One region of the Tardiphaga sp. OK246 genome, then DNA from elsewhere that is predicted to be linked to it. Evidence: predicted binding sites of a transcription regulator. Region 1 holds the regulator's gene; each other region holds the start of a gene.
The links. The regulator PhoB, encoded in region 1, activates phosphate uptake and scavenging genes when phosphate is short. The targets are predictions, from matches to a motif close to TGTCATNNANCTGTCAT.
Positions count from the first base shown of each region.

Region 2: a site for PhoB is predicted at 3,994-4,010, ahead of CHC01_RS02575 (BtaA family protein). Genes of this name have one in related genera too.
Region 3: a site for PhoB is predicted at 4,321-4,337, ahead of CHC01_RS22435 (alkaline phosphatase). Genes of this name have one in related genera too.

Region 1 covers NZ_FZOX01000005.1:434,524-440,532, forward strand. The annotation lists gene pstC (phosphate ABC transporter permease subunit PstC) at 1-470, shown strand, start outside; gene pstA (phosphate ABC transporter permease PstA) at 472-1,317, shown strand; gene pstB (phosphate ABC transporter ATP-binding protein PstB) at 1,314-2,141, shown strand; gene phoU (phosphate signaling complex protein PhoU) at 2,170-2,883, shown strand; gene phoB (phosphate regulon transcriptional regulator PhoB) at 2,976-3,680, shown strand; gene CHC01_RS23460 (GcrA family cell cycle regulator) at 3,784-4,293, opposite strand; gene CHC01_RS23465 (aspartate aminotransferase family protein) at 4,740-5,966, shown strand; gene argF (ornithine carbamoyltransferase) at 5,966-6,009, shown strand, end outside.
Region 2 covers NZ_FZOX01000001.1:532,320-538,328, reverse strand. The annotation lists gene CHC01_RS02600 (amidohydrolase family protein) at 1-704, shown strand, start outside; gene CHC01_RS02595 (NAD-dependent protein deacetylase) at 989-1,816, shown strand; gene CHC01_RS02590 (hypothetical protein) at 1,833-2,054, opposite strand; gene CHC01_RS02585 (putative bifunctional lysylphosphatidylglycerol flippase/synthetase) at 2,375-3,253, shown strand; gene CHC01_RS02580 (class I SAM-dependent methyltransferase) at 3,256-3,948, opposite strand; gene CHC01_RS02575 (BtaA family protein) at 4,118-5,326, shown strand; gene CHC01_RS02570 (ABC transporter ATP-binding protein) at 5,514-6,009, opposite strand, start outside.
Region 3 covers NZ_FZOX01000005.1:204,787-210,795, reverse strand. The annotation lists gene CHC01_RS22460 (invasion associated locus B family protein) at 1-138, shown strand, start outside; gene rlmN (dual-specificity RNA methyltransferase RlmN) at 342-1,520, shown strand; gene CHC01_RS22450 (hypothetical protein) at 1,523-1,999, shown strand; gene CHC01_RS22445 (phosphatase PAP2 family protein) at 2,045-2,845, shown strand; gene argG (argininosuccinate synthase) at 2,929-4,266, shown strand; gene CHC01_RS22435 (alkaline phosphatase) at 4,385-6,009, shown strand, end outside.

The DNA.
Region 1 (6,009 bases):
TCGCGGGCCCGCCGTCCTATCTCTCGCTGTTCAACGCGTCGCTGATCCTCGCCATCATGGTGCTGCCCTTCATCACCTCGATCTCGGTCGACGTGTTCAAGACGGTGCCGCCGGTGCTCAAGGAAGCTGCTTACGGCGTCGGCTGCACCACCTGGGAAGTCGTCCGCAACGTCGTCATCCCCTATACCCGCGTTGGTGTGATCGGTGGCGTCATGCTGGCGCTCGGCCGTGCGCTCGGTGAAACGATGGCGGTGACCTTCATCATCGGCAACTCGTTCCGGATCACAGGCTCGATCTTTGGCCCGGGCACCACGATTTCGGCAGCGATCGCCAGCGAGTTCGCGGAGAGCGACGGTCTGCATCAATCGGGTCTGATCCTGCTCGGTCTCCTGCTGTTCGTGCTGACATTCTTCGTGCTCTCGGCAGCGCGTCTGATGCTGCTGCGTCTGGAAAAGAAGGCGGGCAACTAATATGAACCCGATTTACGCATCACGCCGCCGCAACGACATGATCATCCGTGGGCTCTGCATGGGTGCCGCTCTCTTTGGCGTCACCTGGCTCGCGCTGATCCTGTTCACGCTGTTCTACAACGGTATCGCCGGCATCAGCCTGCAGATCTTCACCCAGAACACGCCGCCGCCCGGCTCCATGGAAGGCGGCCTGCTCAATGCCATCGTCGGTTCGATCATCATGACCGTCATCGGCGTCGGCATCGGCGCGCCGCTCGGCCTGTTTGCAGGCACCTATCTCGCGGAATACGGCAAGCACGACAAACTCACCTCGGTGATCCGCTTCATCAACGACGTGTTGCTGTCGGCCCCGTCCATCATCATCGGCCTGTTCGTTTATGGTGCGGTGGTGGTTCCGATGGGCGGCTTCTCGGCTCTCGCCGGTTCGCTTGCGCTCGCCGTGATCGTGATCCCCGTCGTGGTTCGCACCACTGAAGATATGCTTGGTCTCGTGCCGAACCCGCTGCGCGAAGCGGCCTCGGCGCTCGGCCTGCCGCGCTCCCTGGTCATCAAGCGGATCGCCTATCGTGCAGCCCGCGCCGGTCTCATCACCGGCGTGCTGCTGGCGACCGCGCGTGTCGCCGGTGAAACGGCGCCGCTGCTGTTCACCGCGCTGAGCAACCAGTTCTTCAGCCTCGATCTCACCAAGACGATGGCCAACCTGCCGGTGACCATCAACAACTTCGTGCAGAGCCCATACGAGTACTGGAAGCAGCTCGCCTGGAGCGGTGCCCTGATCATCACCTTGACCGTACTTGCCCTTAACATTGGCGCGCGCATTCTCGGCGCCGAGAGGACAGCAAAATGAGTGAGCTTTCTGTGTCGTCTGGCGTTCCTTCCGTTTCGATGCCGCCGCCGTCGGCCCTGCAGGGCGAGACCCGTCCCAAGGTCACCGTGCGCGACCTGAACTTCTACTATGGCGAACACCACGCCCTGAAGAAGATCAACCTGACGCTGATGGCGAACCGCGTGACTGCGTTCATCGGCCCGTCGGGCTGCGGCAAGTCCACGCTGCTGCGCATCTTCAACCGCATGTATGACCTGTATCCCGGCCAGCGCGCCGAGGGTCAGCTCATGCTCGACAACCAGAACATTCTGGATCCGAAGCTGGATCTCAACCTGCTGCGCGCCCGCGTCGGCATGGTGTTCCAGAAGCCGACTCCGTTCCCGATGACGATTTACGAAAACATCGCCTTCGGTATCCGCCTCTACGAAAAGATCTCCAAGTCGGAGATGGACATCCGCGTCGAGAGGGCGCTGCGCGGCGGTGCACTCTGGAACGAAGTCAAGGACAAGCTCAATGCGTCGGGCCTCAGCCTGTCGGGCGGTCAGCAGCAGCGCCTTTGCATCGCGCGCACCATCGCGGTGCGGCCGGAAGTGATCCTGTTCGACGAGCCGTGCTCGGCGCTGGATCCGATCTCGACCGCGAAGATCGAGGAACTGATCGACGAGTTGAAGGATCAGTACACGATCGCGATCGTGACCCATAACATGCAGCAAGCCGCCCGCGTCTCCGACAGCACGGCTTTCATGTATCTCGGCGAGTTGATCGAGTTCGATCAGACCAACAAGATCTTCACGTCGCCGACCGACCGCCGTACCCAGGATTACATCACCGGCCGCTTCGGCTGACGCGACATATTCGCGGGAGGAATTTGAGATGGCTTTTGAACACACCACCAAGGCTTTCGACGACGATCTGCAGGAGCTGACCCGTCTCGTCGCCGAGATGGGTGGCCTCGCGGAGCGGCAGATCGTCGAATCCGTCGACGCGCTGATCCGCCGGGACGTCGCACTTGGCGCCCGCGTCGTCGCCACCGACTCCGAGATCGACCAGTTGCAGCGCACGATCGAAGAGCGCGCCGTGCTGACCATCGCCAAGCGCCAGCCGATGGCTGTCGATTTGCGCGAGATTGTCGGCGCGTTGCGCGTCGCCACCGATCTGGAACGCATCGGCGATCTCTCCAAGAATATCGGCAAGCGCGTCAATGCACTCGACAGCGACTTCCATCCGCTGAAGCTGATCCGCGGCCTCGAGCATATGACCGACCTCGTGACCACCCAGGTCAAGGCCGTGCTCGACGCCTATGCCGCACACGATCTGCCTGCCGCGATGACGGTGTGGAAGGGCGACGAGGAAATCGACGCGATCTGCACCTCGCTGTTCCGCGAACTCCTGACTTATATGATGGAAGACCCGCGCAACATTTCGTTCTGTATCCACCTGATGTTCTGCGCCAAGAACATCGAGCGGATCGGTGACCATGCCACCAATATTGCGGAAACCGTGTTCTACATGATCGAGGGCCAGCAGATCCTCGACAAGCGCCCGAAGGGCGACATGACCACATTCGCGAATACGCCGACGGTCTGAAGCATGATCAGGAAAAGTGGAAGCCAGTCTTCCGCAAGGATCATGATTTAAAGACTTGTCGGACGTCACTGAGGGTATTGATCAAGATGGCTGTGAATGCACGCATTCTGGTTGTGGAAGATGAAGAGGCGCTAACGACGCTGCTTCGCTACAACCTCGACGCCGAAGGCTATGATGTTGAAACCGTCGCTCGCGGCGACGATGCCGACACCCGCTTGAAGGAGCGGGTGCCGGATCTCGTGGTGCTCGACTGGATGCTGCCGGGCCTGTCCGGCATCGAGCTGTGCCGCCGCTTGCGCGCACGGCCCGAAACCAAGGCATTGCCGATCATCATGCTGACGGCGCGGGGCGAAGAGAGCGAGCGCGTTCGCGGTCTCGCCACCGGTGCCGACGACTACATCGTCAAGCCGTTCTCCGTGCCGGAGCTCCTGGCGCGCGTGAAGGGCCTGCTCCGTCGTGCAGCTCCCGAGCGTCTCGCCACCGTCTTGGCGTTTGGCGACATCGAACTCGACCGCGACAAGCGCCGCGTCGTGCGCTCAAGCCGTCCGATCGATCTCGGTCCGACCGAATATCGCCTGCTGGAGTTCTTCCTGGAACATCCGGGCCGCGTGTTCAGCCGCGAGCAGTTGCTCGACAGCGTCTGGGGCCGCGACATCTATATCGACGAGCGCACCGTCGACGTGCATATCGGCCGCCTGCGCAAGCTGCTCAATCCCGCTGGCGAGCCCGATCCGATCCGCACCGTGCGCGGTGCCGGCTATGCGCTGGATGACCGCTTCGACAAGGCGGCGGAGTAGGTATCTTCCTTCTCCCCGCAAGCGGGGCGAGGTTAGAAGCCCGCAAACAAAAAATGCCCGGCTCATCACCGGGCATTTTCATTTGGTTTAGATGCTTTCCAGCTCAGCGCGTCGGCTTCGGGACTGCGCGGCGGCGGTCGCTGGCCGGCTGATAGGCGATGCGCGAGTGATGTGCGCAATAGGGGGCGCCGGCCAGGGCCTTGCCGCCGCAGAAATAGAAGTCCGCGCTCGACGGATCGCCGATCGGCCAATGGCAGGTGGCTTCGTTGAGTTCGACCAGCGACAGGCGCTGGCTGATCGGAACGATGTTGTCATAGGCGATCGGGTCGGGCTCGGCCTCGATCTCGTAATTATGGGCCAGGGCGGTATTGCCGCGTGCCATCGGGCGGGCGACACGTACCATCTGCTGTGCCGGGCGCGCCTTGCGCTGCCGCGGAGCTGCCGAGGAGGGGCTCTTGGCACGGCCGGACAGGCCAAGGCGGTGCACCTTGCCGATCACGGCGTTGCGGGTCACGTTACCGAGTTCCGCAGCGATCTGGCTGGCGGAAAGGCCGCCTTCCCAGAGTTTCTTCAACTGTTCGACGCGATCGTCGGTCCATGTCATTACCGTCATCGCCGTTTTCCCTTCGTGAGCGCCGGCCTGACCGGGCAGCGCTGCGAGTTGAGACTTCAAAAATCCCTGCGGTCAGAATCCTTTAGCGCTCACCGGGCGCGAATTTCGCGTCCGGCTGTTACGCCGCACTGGATGTGTCAAAAGGATCTACCGCCGCACGAGATGTCGTATCCGACGAGGCAAAAGCTACAATATGCCGTGACTCGCGCGCAAGAGTCGGGCATGCCGCGTCCACATGCTTCTGCAAATAAAGCTGCAAAATCGGCTTTTTCTGCGACTCCGTGTGACTCGAAAGCCGCAGTGCGCGGTTGACAGTCTTCACAGCACACATAGAATAATGCCCACGTGCCGCCCGAGAAGGGCGGCACGTTTCGTTTCTAGGGTCCGTTGTTCGATTTCGCACAGTTGTCATCGACGCGGCCGCAGTCTTTTCGATCGGATCGGTTATGACCAGCAACGCAACGTCTTCGCCCCTCTCTCAGGCTCACTTGCTGCCTGTTTTCGCGCGTGCGGATGTCGCTTTCGAGCGCGGTGAAGGCGCGTGGCTGATTGGAACCGATGGTGAGCGCTATCTCGATTTCACCAGCGGCGTTGCCGTGAACGCACTTGGCCATGCGCATCCACATATGGTCGCCGCATTGCAGGAGCAGGCCACCAAGCTCTGGCACATGTCGAACCTGTTCAAGAGCCCGGACGGCGAGCGCCTCGCGGCCCGGCTGTGCGAACAAAGCTTTGCCGATTTCGTGTTCTTCGCCAATTCGGGTGCGGAAGCGATGGAATGCGCGATCAAGGTGACCCGCCACTATCATTTCTCCAAGGGCCATCCCGAGCGCACGCGCATTATCACCTTTGAAGGCGCGTTCCATGGCCGCACCCTCGGCACGCTCGCGGCGACCGGCGCTGCCAAATATCTCGAAGGCTACGGCACGCCGCTCGACGGCTTCGATCAGTTGCCGCTCGGCGATATCGAAGCGGTGAAGAAGGCGATCGGCCCGAACATCGCCGGCATTCTCATCGAGCCGCTGCAGGGTGAGGGCGGCGTGCGTGCGCCGAGCAACGCGTTCTTCGGCGCGCTGCGCGAACTCTGCGACAAGAACGGCATCCTGCTGATCTTCGACGAAGTGCAGACCGGTATGGGCCGCACCGGCGAGTTGTTCGCCTATCAGCGCATTGGTGTGACGCCCGACGTGATGTCGCTGGCCAAGGCGCTTGGCGGCGGCTTCCCGATCGGCGCGTGTCTCGTCACGGCGGAAGCGGCCGAAGGCATGGCGCCCGGCTCGCACGGCTCGACCTTCGGTGGCAATCCGCTGGCGGTCGCTGCCGCGAATTCCGTGCTCGATATCATGCTGAAGCCCGGTTTCTTCGACCATGTGAAGAAGATGTCGCTGCTGCTCAAACAGAAACTCGCGGGCGTGGTCGACGGCCACCCTGATGTGCTCAGCGAAGTGCGCGGCGAAGGTCTGCTGATCGGCCTCAAGGCTGTCGTGCCGGCTGGTGATCTCGTGGCCGCATTGCGTGACGCGAAGCTGCTGACCGTCGGCGCCGGCGATAATGTCGTGCGCTTCCTGCCGCCGCTAATCGTCAGCGAGTCCGAGATCGAGCAGGCCGTGCAGCGGCTGGAACAGGCCTGCGTGGCCCTCGGTTCATCTGCCAAGACGCAGGGAGCCGCGTGATGAGCAAGTCACCGCGGCACTTTCTTGATCTCACGGCCGTGCC
Region 2 (6,009 bases), on a different contig from region 1:
CGCACGGCGTGTGGATTTCCGATCATGAGATCGCGCAGTTGGGCGCGGCAGGTGTGAATCTCGCGTTCAACCCCATCAGTAATTTGAAATTGCTGAACGGCATCGCACCGATCCGGCGTTATGCAGAAGTCGGGGTGAACGTCGCACTTGGATGCGACAACTGCAGCGGCAGCGATTCCCAGAATATCTTTGAATCGATGAAGGCGTTCGCTCTGTATTGGGCGCTGCAAGGGGAAGCCGGCGAAGCCGGCGCCGCGCGGGCCGCGTTTCGGGCTGCGACGATAGGTGGCGCCAAGGCGCTCGGATGCGAGGCCGATCTTGGAGCGATCAGGCCAGGCGCGAAGGCGGATCTCGTGCTCATCAGTCTCGATGATCCCGCTTTCGTACCGCTGAACAGTGCGGTCCGCCAATTGGTATATGCCGGCACGCCGCGCGCCATCGACACGGTCCTCGTCGCGGGCGAACCGGTCGTCGTTGATGGCCGCACCACGCGTATGACCCAGCAGAGCGTGATGGCAGCGGCCGCCGGGGTGCAGGCCTGCCTGTGTGAGGAATACCACGCGGTCAGCGCCCGACTGGATCCGGTGGCGCGCGAGATTCTCGGCGTTCATCGCAAGATAGAGTGCCAGCCGATCGATATCGACCGGCTGCGGCTGAGAGACAGCAAGGCGCCCGGTCTGATGATCAGGGCCGGGAAGACGTAACAGTCATCGTTGCGCGGGTGTGCACTGCCAGTTGCCGCTGCGACCTTCGCCGAGATACTCAGCAACAGCGTGAGCGAACTGAAACGAGGGCCGTGATGCGGTCTTCTCCGCGGGGGATCGAAGATCGGTCTCGGAAGGTTCTTCAGCGTGCGACCGGTTGATCGAATAAGCACTCGGGATCGAGCGCAGTGGAATCTCAAAATTCTACCCCCATATATCTGGCTCGATATGCCGTGTCCGCGCGCGCCTGGCATTGTTTCGCGTCAAGAGATAGTCGTTCCCCTATGACCCCACCCAATGTCCTCCGCGACTTCGTCGATCGCCATGAGCGCCTGTTTGTCTTGACCGGCGCCGGCTGCAGCACCAATTCGGGCATTCCCGATTATCGCGACACCGACGGCAACTGGAAGCGGACGCAGCCTGTGACCTTTCAGGCCTTCATGGGCGAGGAACTGACGCGGCAGCGCTACTGGGCACGCAGTCTCATTGGCTGGCGTCGGTTCGGTCAGGCGCGGCCGAACGATGCACATCATGCGCTGGCGCGGCTCGAACAGTTCGGCAGATGCGAGGTGCTGCTCACGCAGAATGTCGACCGGTTACATCAGGCGGCCGGCAGCAAGAAGGTTATCGACCTCCACGGCCGGCTCGACCTGGTGCGCTGCATGGGCTGCGAACGCCGGATTCGGCGAGACGAGTTTCAGCACGAGATGGGTCGCTTGAACACAGGATGGCTGGACCTCGATGCGGCTGTTGCGCCCGATGGCGATGCCGATCTGGAGGGCGTCGATTTCGCGTCCTTTGTCGTGCCGGCTTGCGAGATCTGCGGCGGCATCCTCAAGCCGGATGTCGTGTTCTTCGGCGAGAACGTGCCGCGCGAATTCGTCGATGCCGCGCTCGGCCACTTGCAGAAGGCCGATGCCATGCTGATCGCCGGTTCGTCGCTGATGGTCTATTCCGGGTTTCGCTTCGTTCAGGCGGCTATGCGCGCGGGGATCCCCATTGCGGCGGTCAATCTCGGCCGCACGCGGGCTGACGAGTTTCTCAGCTTCAAGGTCGAAGATCGCTGCGAGGACGCGCTCGCGTTCCTGCTTCAACCAGCGGACGCGCCGTAAAACGGCATGCCTCGGCTCAGGCTGCCAGATCCCACAGTCGCGGACAGCCGCGCAGAACCACGGCGCGGCCCATCGGCGTGAGCGCCGGGTGAGTGTCCGATAGCGCAACCAGTCCCATCGCAACCAGCTGATCGAGCACGTAACGGTTCAGCTTGGCCGGTGGCAGGATCGCGGGGCGAAGCATCCGCAATGTGTCCCACTGGTTTTCGGTGAGCTGATATTCGGTCTCGGTCGACATGGTGTCCTGCTTGGATGAATCAGTGCATTCAGTGCGCATGGCTTACGGAACCCGCATGACCTTGATGCGACATGGCGGGGGCGAAATCTGGAAATCACCGGATTGTTGGGCGGCGCCAAAACGCTGCTTTTGCGCAGCTGTCACATGGACGTGCAACAGAACGCGCGAACACATGCGCGAATCACGGCGTGCTCAGACCTAATGAAAAGTAGAACAATGTGCCACCCGCATTGAAAAATATCATGCAGCTGATGCGTACGCGCCTCAGCTGGAGGTGGCTTGGCGCGCTCCTTAGCATAGCAATTGCTACGATTGCGTTTATGGCGCTGTCCAAGGCGCTTAAGGGCGTGGATTTCGCCCACGTGCTGTCTGCCATGCACATGGTACCGCCAGGCAGCATCGCGCTGGCGCTGGTGCTGGTGGCGATCTCCTATGGCAGCCTAACGCTGTACGACTGGCTGGCCTTGCAGATGATCGGGCGGCGGGACATTCCCTTCAGGATTGCAGCGCTGGCCAATTTTTCCAGCTACCCCATCTCGCACGGAACCGGTGCCGTGCTGCTGGTGTCATCGGCGGTGCGCTACCGGATCTATGCACCGCATGGCATCGGCCCCGCCGGCGTCGCGCGCATCTGCTTCCTGACCGGGCTCACCTTCTGGCTCGGCAATCTCACCGCGCTGGCGCTCAGCACCTTGCATGAGCCGGGTGCCATCAGCCGGATCGATCAGCTCTCGCCCGAGATCAACCGCTTCATCGCGGTCGCAATTCTCGCGGGTATCATCGCTTATGTCGCCTGGACGTGGAACGGTATCCGGACGCTCGGTGGCCGCAACTGGTCGGTGCCGGTGCCGAGCGGGCGCAACGTGTTCTTCCAGATCGGCATCGGGCTCGTCGATCTCGGAGCTGCGGCGCTGGCGATGTATGTACTGATCCCCGAGACGATGGATGTCGGGGTCGCGCAGGTGATCGTCGTCTTCATCGCTGCGACGCTGTTGGGATTCGCCAGCCACGCACCCGCGGGTATTGGCGTGTTCGACGCCACGATCCTCGTCGGGCTTGGCGGCGAACATACCGAACAGCTACTGGCCGTGCTGCTGCTATTCCGGCTGTTCTATCACCTGATTCCGTTCGTGCTGTCGCTGACGCTGTTCGGCGCCGTTGAAGCCTACCGGAATGTGAATAGACGCAAGCTGGCCTGAATTTACTTCGGCAATGTCAGCACCGCCGATTGCGCATAGCCGCGGAACGGACGATTGAAATCGAGATTGGCGTGATGACGCTCGGCGAGTGTCTTCAGCACATCGAGAAGCTCGCGGCGCGGCGTCACGTCGAACAATGTCAGCCAGTGCAACAGCAGCTTGCTCGCGATCTTTGGCAACCGTTCCTGATGGCCGAAATCGACGATGTGTAGTCGCCCGCCAGGCTTGAGCTGCGATACGGCGTGGTCGAGCACATCCTGCCAGCTCGGGATCATCGAGAGGCTGTAGGAAATCATGATGTGATCGAATGACGGAACGGTGAAAATGCGCGCCGGATCGAAATTCGTTGCATCGCCATGGGCGACACGGACGGTATCCGTGAGCTCGTTGCGCGTAATTGATGCGATGGCCGTGGTCAGCATCTCGGTCGAAATATCGATGCCGTAGAATACCGCTTGCGGATATCTGCGGGCGGCCTGAACCAGATTGCGACCGGTGCCGCAGCCGATCTCCAGCACCGTCGCGTCCGGCGCAGGCGCGAGTTCTGCGATGAGCTGATCGCGGCCGAGAAGATAGTACCGGCGCGTGGCGTCATAGATGAAGCGCTGCCAGCGATACATCCGGTTCATGCGATGCGTAGCTTCGTTCGACCATGCGGGCTGACCGCCGTCTTCGTATTCGGAGACAATCGTCATGGCGCACCTCATCGCATCCGGATGAGCGATCCATTTCATCGCAACACGACAGCGGTGTGACAGTGGTTTCGTCACGGGAATCGGCCGAAATTTAGAATGACTGTCGCAAAACCGCAGTCTGCGCTTGATAAAAATTTCAGATTGTCGATTCGAAGGGTTCAAGAAACCGATGAATACGCATCTGATCGCCGACGCCGTTCGCAATAGCCGTGGTCGCGAGGAAACGACGATCTGGGACAGGCTGTTTGCCTTCTGGTTCCGTCGGCTGGTCTATACGCAGATCTGGGAAGATCCCGAGGCGGACATGGCGGCGCTGAAACTGGCGCCCGGTTCGACGATTGTCACTATCTCCAGCGGCGGCTGCAACGCGCTGTCCTATCTGTCGGCGAAGCCCGAGCATGTCTATGCGGTCGATCTGAATGAAGCGCATCTGTCGCTGCTGAAGCTGAAGCTCGCCGGCCTGCGCGCACTGCCGAACTATCAGGACTTCTGGAAATTCTTCGGCGAAGGCGCCTCGGATACCAATGTCGGCCTGTATCGCGAGCGCCTGCGGCCGCTGCTCGATGCCGAAGCGCGCGGCTATTGGGACGAGCGCGATATCCAGGGCCGCCCCCGTTACGGTTACTTCAGTGACGGCTTCTATCGTCATGGCGCGCTCGGCCGCTTTATCGGCTTCGCGCATACGCTGGCGAAGCTCGCCCGCATCGATCTCAAGGCGTTGTTGCACGAGGACAAGCAGTCCCCGGCGCGCAAGCGCGCGCTGGAACGCCTGCACTGGCTGTTCCACTCCCGGCTCGCTCGTATGATGACGAAGACGCCGGCGCTGTTGTTCAGTCTCGGCATCCCGCCGCAGCAGCGTACATTGCTGGGCGGCAATCAGCCGCTCAACGAAGTGCTGCATCAGCGTCTGCTCGCTCTGATCGACGTGCATCCGAACGCCAACAACTATTTTGCCTGGCAGGCGCTGAGCCGCAGCTATGTCGGCCCCGGTGACAAGTGCTTGCCGCTCTATCTGCAGCAGAGCCGCTACGCGGACACCGCCAGCCGCGCCGCTCTGGTCACGCCGGTGCATGCCAATCTACGAGTGTTCCTGGAGAGCCTTCCGGCCCGCCAGATCGACGCGGTCGTGCTGCTGGATTCGCAGGACTGGATGGCGCCGGATGAAATCCGTGCATTGTGGGACGCGATCGACCGCGCCGGCAAGGACGGCATCCGAGTGATCTTCCGCACCGCCGGTGCCGAGTCACCGCTGGACGATCCGGAACATGCATCGCTGCGTGAGACGTGGCAGCGCGATGAGGCACGCAGTGCCGAAGGTCTGGCTGCGGATCGTTCGGGCATCTATGGCGGGTTTCATCTGTATACGCGGAAGGCGTAAGGCGTTGCTGTCTTAACCTCTCCCCGCTTGCGGGGAGAGGTCGACTGTAACGCGCGAAGCGCGTGGAAGTCGGGTGAGGGGGAGCTGGTGTTTTACTCGCTGCCTCCCCCTCACCCGAAGCCTCGCTGGCGCTCGGCTCCGACCTCTCCCCGCAAGCGGGGCGAGGTAAGAAGCGAGCACGTGAACGTCACACCCCCAGATAAATCTGCTGGATATACTTGTCGCCAGCGATCTCCGCCGACGTCCCCTCGCGGATCGTCCGCCCATGTTCCAGCACATAGACCCGATCCGCAATCCGCAGCGTCGATGTCGCGTCCTGTTCGACGATCAGGATCGCGGTGCCGTCTCTCCGGATTTGCTGGATCGAGTCGAAAATCAGCCCCTTCAGCCGCGGCGCGATGCCGACCGAGGGCTCGTCCAGCAGCAGCAGTTCCGGGCGGCCCATCAGCGCGCGGCCGATGGCCACCATCTGCTGTTCGCCGCCGGACAATGTACTGGACTGCTGCCATTGCCGTTCGCGCAGCACCGGGAATAGCGTGAAGACGCGTTCCAGGTCTTTCTCGACATCGGCATTGTTCTTGCGGAGGTAAGCACCAAGCTGCAGGTTCTTCAGCACAGAGAGTTCCGAGAACAGCTTGCGCCCTTCCGGGCAATGGCAGATGCCCTTGGCAACGACGTTATAG
Region 3 (6,009 bases), 230 kb from region 1:
ATGGTGGAAGCCCTGCGCAAGGCGGCCGACGTGACCGTGAAGGGCGTCTCCGCCAAGGGCACCGAGACCACCGACACGTTTTCGCTGAAGGGCCTGGCCCAGGCGCTGGACCGGCTGGCGCAGGATTGCCGGCGGTAATTGCCGCCAAACACCGGCTAAATCCTTGTCGCCGTTAATATTGCCGCATTTCGCGCCTTTTCATTCGGGCGCGAAAAGCTTATTTGAGGTCGGCCTGTTTAAGGCCTGATTTCCCGCGACATCATAGATCGAACGCCATGACCCCCGTTTCAGCCGAGGCCGGCTCCGCCATCGACGCTTCCCGCGCATTGCCCGCGGGCGAGATGCCGCTGGAGAAGATCGCCACCGAGACCTATGTGCCGCTGGCCAAGCCGTCCCTGATCGGCCTGTCGCGCACGGAAATCGCGGAAAAGCTCGGTTCCATCGGCGTGGCGCCGGCCCAGCGCAAGATGCGGACGCAGCAGATCTGGCACTGGATGTATGTCCGGGGCGTCCAGACCTTCGCCGAAATGTCCAGTATTTCCAAAGGCATGCGCGAAGACCTCGAGAAGCATTTCACGGTGGCACGGCCCGAGGTCGTGGTCGAGCAGATCTCCAATGACGGCACCCGGAAATGGCTGCTGCGGCTGCCTTCAGGTACCGCCGGCGAGAAGGCCCACGAGGTCGAGTGCGTCTATATCCCCGAAACCGACCGCGGCACGCTCTGCGTCTCGTCGCAGGTCGGCTGCACCCTGAACTGCTCGTTCTGCCACACCGGTACCCAGCGGCTGGTCCGCAACCTGACGGCCGGCGAGATCGTCGGCCAGATCATGGTCGCCCGCGATCGTCTCAACGACTGGGCCGACCGTGAGACCCCAGACGGCAACCGCCGCGTCACCAATATCGTGATGATGGGCATGGGCGAGCCGCTCTACAATTTCGACGCGGTGCGTGACGCACTGCTGATTGTCTCGGACAATGAAGGCATCGGCATTTCGCGCCGGCGCATCACGCTGTCGACCTCCGGCGTGGTGCCGAACATCAAGCGCACCGGCGACGAGATCGGCGTCATGCTGGCGATCTCGCTGCATGCAGTACGCGATGAGCTGCGCAACGAGCTGGTGCCGCTCAACAAGAAATATCCACTCGAACAGCTGATGCAGGCCTGCCGCGATTATCCCGGCGCGTCCAACGCACGGCGCATCACCTTCGAATATGTGATGCTGAAAGGCGTCAACGACTCGCTCGAGGACGCCAAGCTGCTTGTGAAGATGCTCAAGGGTATCCACGCCAAGATCAATCTGATCCCGTTCAATCCGTGGCCCGGCACGCGCTACGAATGTTCGGACTGGGACCAGATCGAGAAGTTCTCCGAATATATCTTCAATGCCGGCTATTCCTCCCCGGTGCGCACGCCGCGCGGCCGCGACATTCTCGCGGCCTGCGGCCAGTTGAAGTCGGAGACCGAGAAACTGTCGGCGCGCGAGCGTCAGGCTTTGCGCGCGATGGCGATGACGGACTGACAATGGCGCTGATCGGCCGCCTGTTCGTCATCTTTCTCGGCTTCTGCGCCGCCTGTCTCGTTGGCGGCGCCATCGTGGTGTTCTCGATCCTGTTTCCGGAACTCAGCGCGCTCGATACCGGCGTCATCGACCCGAACACGATCAACATCCTGCTCGGCTTCGGCTTTATCTTCATCAGCGGCTTTGCGCTGATCCCGGCGATGCTCGTCGTCCTCATCACCGAGGCTTTCTATATTCGCAGCGTCATCGTCTATGCGCTCGGCGGCGCGGCGGTCGGGCTCGCCTGCTATCTCGGCCTGATCCCCTACGACCCTGCCACGACGAGTTTCGACGGCATCGTCCGCCGCCATCTCGAAGTCATGACCGGCGCGGGCATCATCGCGGGGCTGATCTACTGGGTGATCGCTGGCCGCAACGCTGGCGCCTGGCGGCAGCCACGGCGCGCGCCACCGCAGCCCGATGTCGCGGCCGGCCCCTAGTGCACTGCCTTTCCTTCAACTCCTGCCTCGGCTAAACCGCCCGCCATGAACCGGACCGGACTCCTCATCGCGCTTGGGCTGTTTGCCGTCATTGCCATTGTCTTCGGAATCTGGCCCGAACTCGACCTCAAGCTCGCGGCGCTGTTCTACGATCCTGAGACCAGACGCTTTCCCACGACGTCGCTGCCCTACGCGCAGTTCGCCCGCGATGCGGCGATGTGGATCGCATGGGCCTTTGTCGCGCCCTCGATCCTCGCGCTGATCGTGAAGCTGATCTGGCCGAACCGGCCACTGCTGGTGAAGGGCCGCACCATGGCCTTCCTGATCCTCACCATGCTGATGTCGGCCGGGATCCTGACCAATCTGACCTTCAAGACCTTCTGGGGCCGCCCGCGGCCGGTGATGGTCTCCGAATTCAACGGCCCCTGGCAGTTCAAGGCGTGGTGGGATCCGACCGGCCAATGCGGGCGCAATTGCTCGTTCTTCTCGGGTGAGGGCGCCACGGCCTTCTGGACCTACGCCCCCGCCGCGCTCGCGCCGCCGTCCGTGCGCCCCTACGCCTACGTGGCGGCCACTGTGTTCGGCATCGCCACCTCGGGCTGGCGGATGGCCTTCGGCGGCCATTTCTTTACCGACGTGACCATCGCCGGCCTCGTGTCGTTCCTGGTTATCTGGTTGATTCACGGATGGATTTACCGCTGGCCCTCGACCCGGATGACGGATGAGGACGTCGATCGCTGGCTGACCAGGATCGCCTGGCCCGGCTATCGCTGGCGGCTGCGCATGATCGGGCAGCAGCCAAAGCCGTCTTTCGTCAACCGGATCACCGAGCAGCACCACGATTGAGCGGCCTCAAGCGGATGCCGCGTTGACGCGCTTTGCCCGGCCGGGCTATCGCTGGCCGCAGAAATTGCCCGATTGGACGTTCCATGACCACGATCTTGAAGAGCCTGCCCAAGGGCAAAAACGTCGGCATCGCTTTCTCCGGCGGCCTAGACACGTCAGCGGCACTGCTCTGGATGAAGCAGAAGGGCGCCAAGGTCTTCGCCTATACCGCCAATCTCGGCCAGCCTGACGAAGCCGACTACGACGAGATTCCGCGCAAGGCGATGGAGTTCGGCGCCGAGAAGGCGCGCCTCGTCGATTGCCGCGCCCAGCTCGTCCATGAAGGCATCGCCGCGATTCAAGCCGGTGCCTTCCATGTCTCGACCGGCGGCATCGCCTATTTCAACACCACGCCGCTCGGGCGCGCCGTCACCGGCACGATGCTGGTCTCGGCCATGAAGGAAGACGGCGTCAATATCTGGGGCGATGGCTCGACCTATAAGGGCAACGATATCGAGCGGTTCTACCGCTACGGATTGCTGACCAATCCGGAGCTGAAGATCTACAAGCCCTGGCTCGACGATCAATTCATCGACGAACTGGGCGGCCGCGCCGAAATGTCGGCCTTCATGACCGCCCACGGCTTCGCCTACAAGATGAGCGCCGAGAAGGCGTATTCGACTGACAGCAACCTGCTCGGCGCCACCCATGAAGCCAAGGATCTCGAACAGCTCGACAGCGGCATCAAGATCGTCAACCCGATCATGGGCGTGCCGTTCTGGCGCGACGACTGCGCCGTCAAGGCCGAGAAGGTCGTGGTGCGGTTTGTGGATGGCCAGCCCGTTGCGCTGAACGGCCAGAGCTTCACCGATCCTGTCGCGCTGTTCCTCGAGGCCAATGTCATCGGCGGCCGCCACGGGCTCGGCATGAGCGACCAGATCGAGAACCGCATCATCGAGGCGAAGAGCCGCGGCATCTATGAAGCGCCCGGCATGGCGCTGCTGCACATCGCCTATGAGCGTCTCGTCACCGGCATCCACAACGAAGACACCATCGAGCAATATCGCATGAGCGGCATGAAGCTCGGCCGGCTGCTGTATCAGGGGCGCTGGTTCGATTCGCAAGCCTTGATGCTGCGCGAGACCGCGCAGCGCTGGGTGGCCCGCGCGATCACCGGCGAAGTCACGCTCGAACTGCGCCGCGGCAATGACTACTCGATCCTGAACACCGAGAGCCCGAACCTGACTTACGCGCCGGAGCGCCTGAGCATGGAGAAGGTCGAGGATGCGCCGTTTACGCCGGCAGACCGGATCGGCCAGCTCACCATGCGCAACCTCGACATCACCGATACCCGCGCCAAGCTGGATCTGTATTCGAAGACGGGTCTGTTGAGCGCCGGCGAAGGCTCGAACATTCCAAAGCTCGACAACGATAAGAACTGAGGGCGCGGCGGAGACGCTCGAACTATAAGATCAAACGGCCGGATGTCGTCGTCACGTCATCCGGCCGTTATATTGGAAGGACATCGCCTGACACAGGCTCTCGCTTGGGACGTCCACCATGAGAAACACGTCGTTGCTGGCCGCGTTTGCGGCCTTTTTCATGAACACCCCAGTCTGCGCACAGACGATCTATCCGCTCGACCGCGCTGATATCCTTGCGGGCGCGAAATTCGACTTCAAAGTCGAGTTTCCCGAACTCATTCAGGCCGCCGATATCAAGGTGACGATCAACGGCGCCGACCAGACTGCGGCGTTCGGCAAGACCGCGGACTACATCGCGAGGGAAGACGGCAAGGATCAGTCCGCCCTGCTGCTGCGCGACGTGACGCTCGATAAAGCTGGGACTTACAAGATCGAAGTCAGCGACGGCGTGCGCAGCCGCGCGGTGATGTGGAACGTCTACGACACTGGTCCGCGCAAGGCGAAGAACGTGATCCTGTTTATCGGCGACGGTATGTCGCTGGCGCACCGCGTCGGCGCCAGAATTCTTTCGAAGGGCATCACCGAAGGCAAGAGCCGCGGCAAGCTCGCGATGGACGACATGCCGCATATGGCGATGGTGGCAACGGCGGGCTCCGACTCCATCATTACCGATTCCGCGAATTCAGCCAGCGCCTATGCCACCGGCCACAAGACCGCGACCAATGCGATGGGCGTCTATGCGGATCGCACGGCGAATGTGTTCGACGATCCGCAGGTTGAAACCATCACCAGCCTCGCGAAGCGCAAGCTCGATCTGGCGATCGGCATCGTCACCAATACCGAGGTCGAGGACGCGACGCCCGCCGCGATGATCGCGCATACCCGCCGCCGCGCGGCCTATGACGAGATCGTCGCGCAGTTCTTTGCCGTCAGGCCGGACGTGCTGATGGGGGGCGGCGCCGCAAATTTCCTGCCGCAGGCAGCCGCGACATCGAAGCGCAAGGATGACGTCGACTATGTCGCGCGCTTCCGTGATGCCGGTTATTCGGTGGCGACCACGGCGCCCGAACTGAACGGCCTCGCCAAGAAGCCGGAGACGCGCAAGCTGCTTGGACTTTTTACGCCTGGCAATATGGACGGCGTGTTGGACCGCAAGTTCCTCGGCGGCGGCGGCGTGAAGAAATTTCCGCAGCAGCCTGATTTGACCGAGCAGGTGCATGGCGCGCTCAAGGTCCTGTCGCGCAACGACAACGGCTTCTTCCTGATGGTCGAGTCGGGCCTGATCGACAAATACGCCCATCTGCTCGACATGGACCGCGCCGTCTATGACGTCATCATGCTCGACAATGCCGTGAAGCTCGCCCGCGACTGGGCAGCCAAGCGCGGCGACGACACGCTCATCCTCGTCGTCTCCGACCACAGCCATCCCAACAGCCTGGTCGGCACCGTCAATGACGACATGAGCAAGGAGTCAAACCTGCCGCTGCGCGAACGGCTTGGCGTCTATGAGAAGGCCGGCTTCCCGAACTATCCCGCGCCGGATGCCGAAGGCTATCCATCGCGCATCGATGTCAGCCGGCGGCTTGCGATCATGTCGGCGAGCCTTCCCGATCACTACGAGACGCTGCGGCCGAAGCTCGACAACCCGAACGATCCCACCGAGAAGGGCGAAGAGCCCGGCACTTTCAAGGCCAATGAGAAATACAAGAATGCGCCCGGCAGCATGCTGCGGCTCGGCAACCTGCCGGCCATGATGGGCGC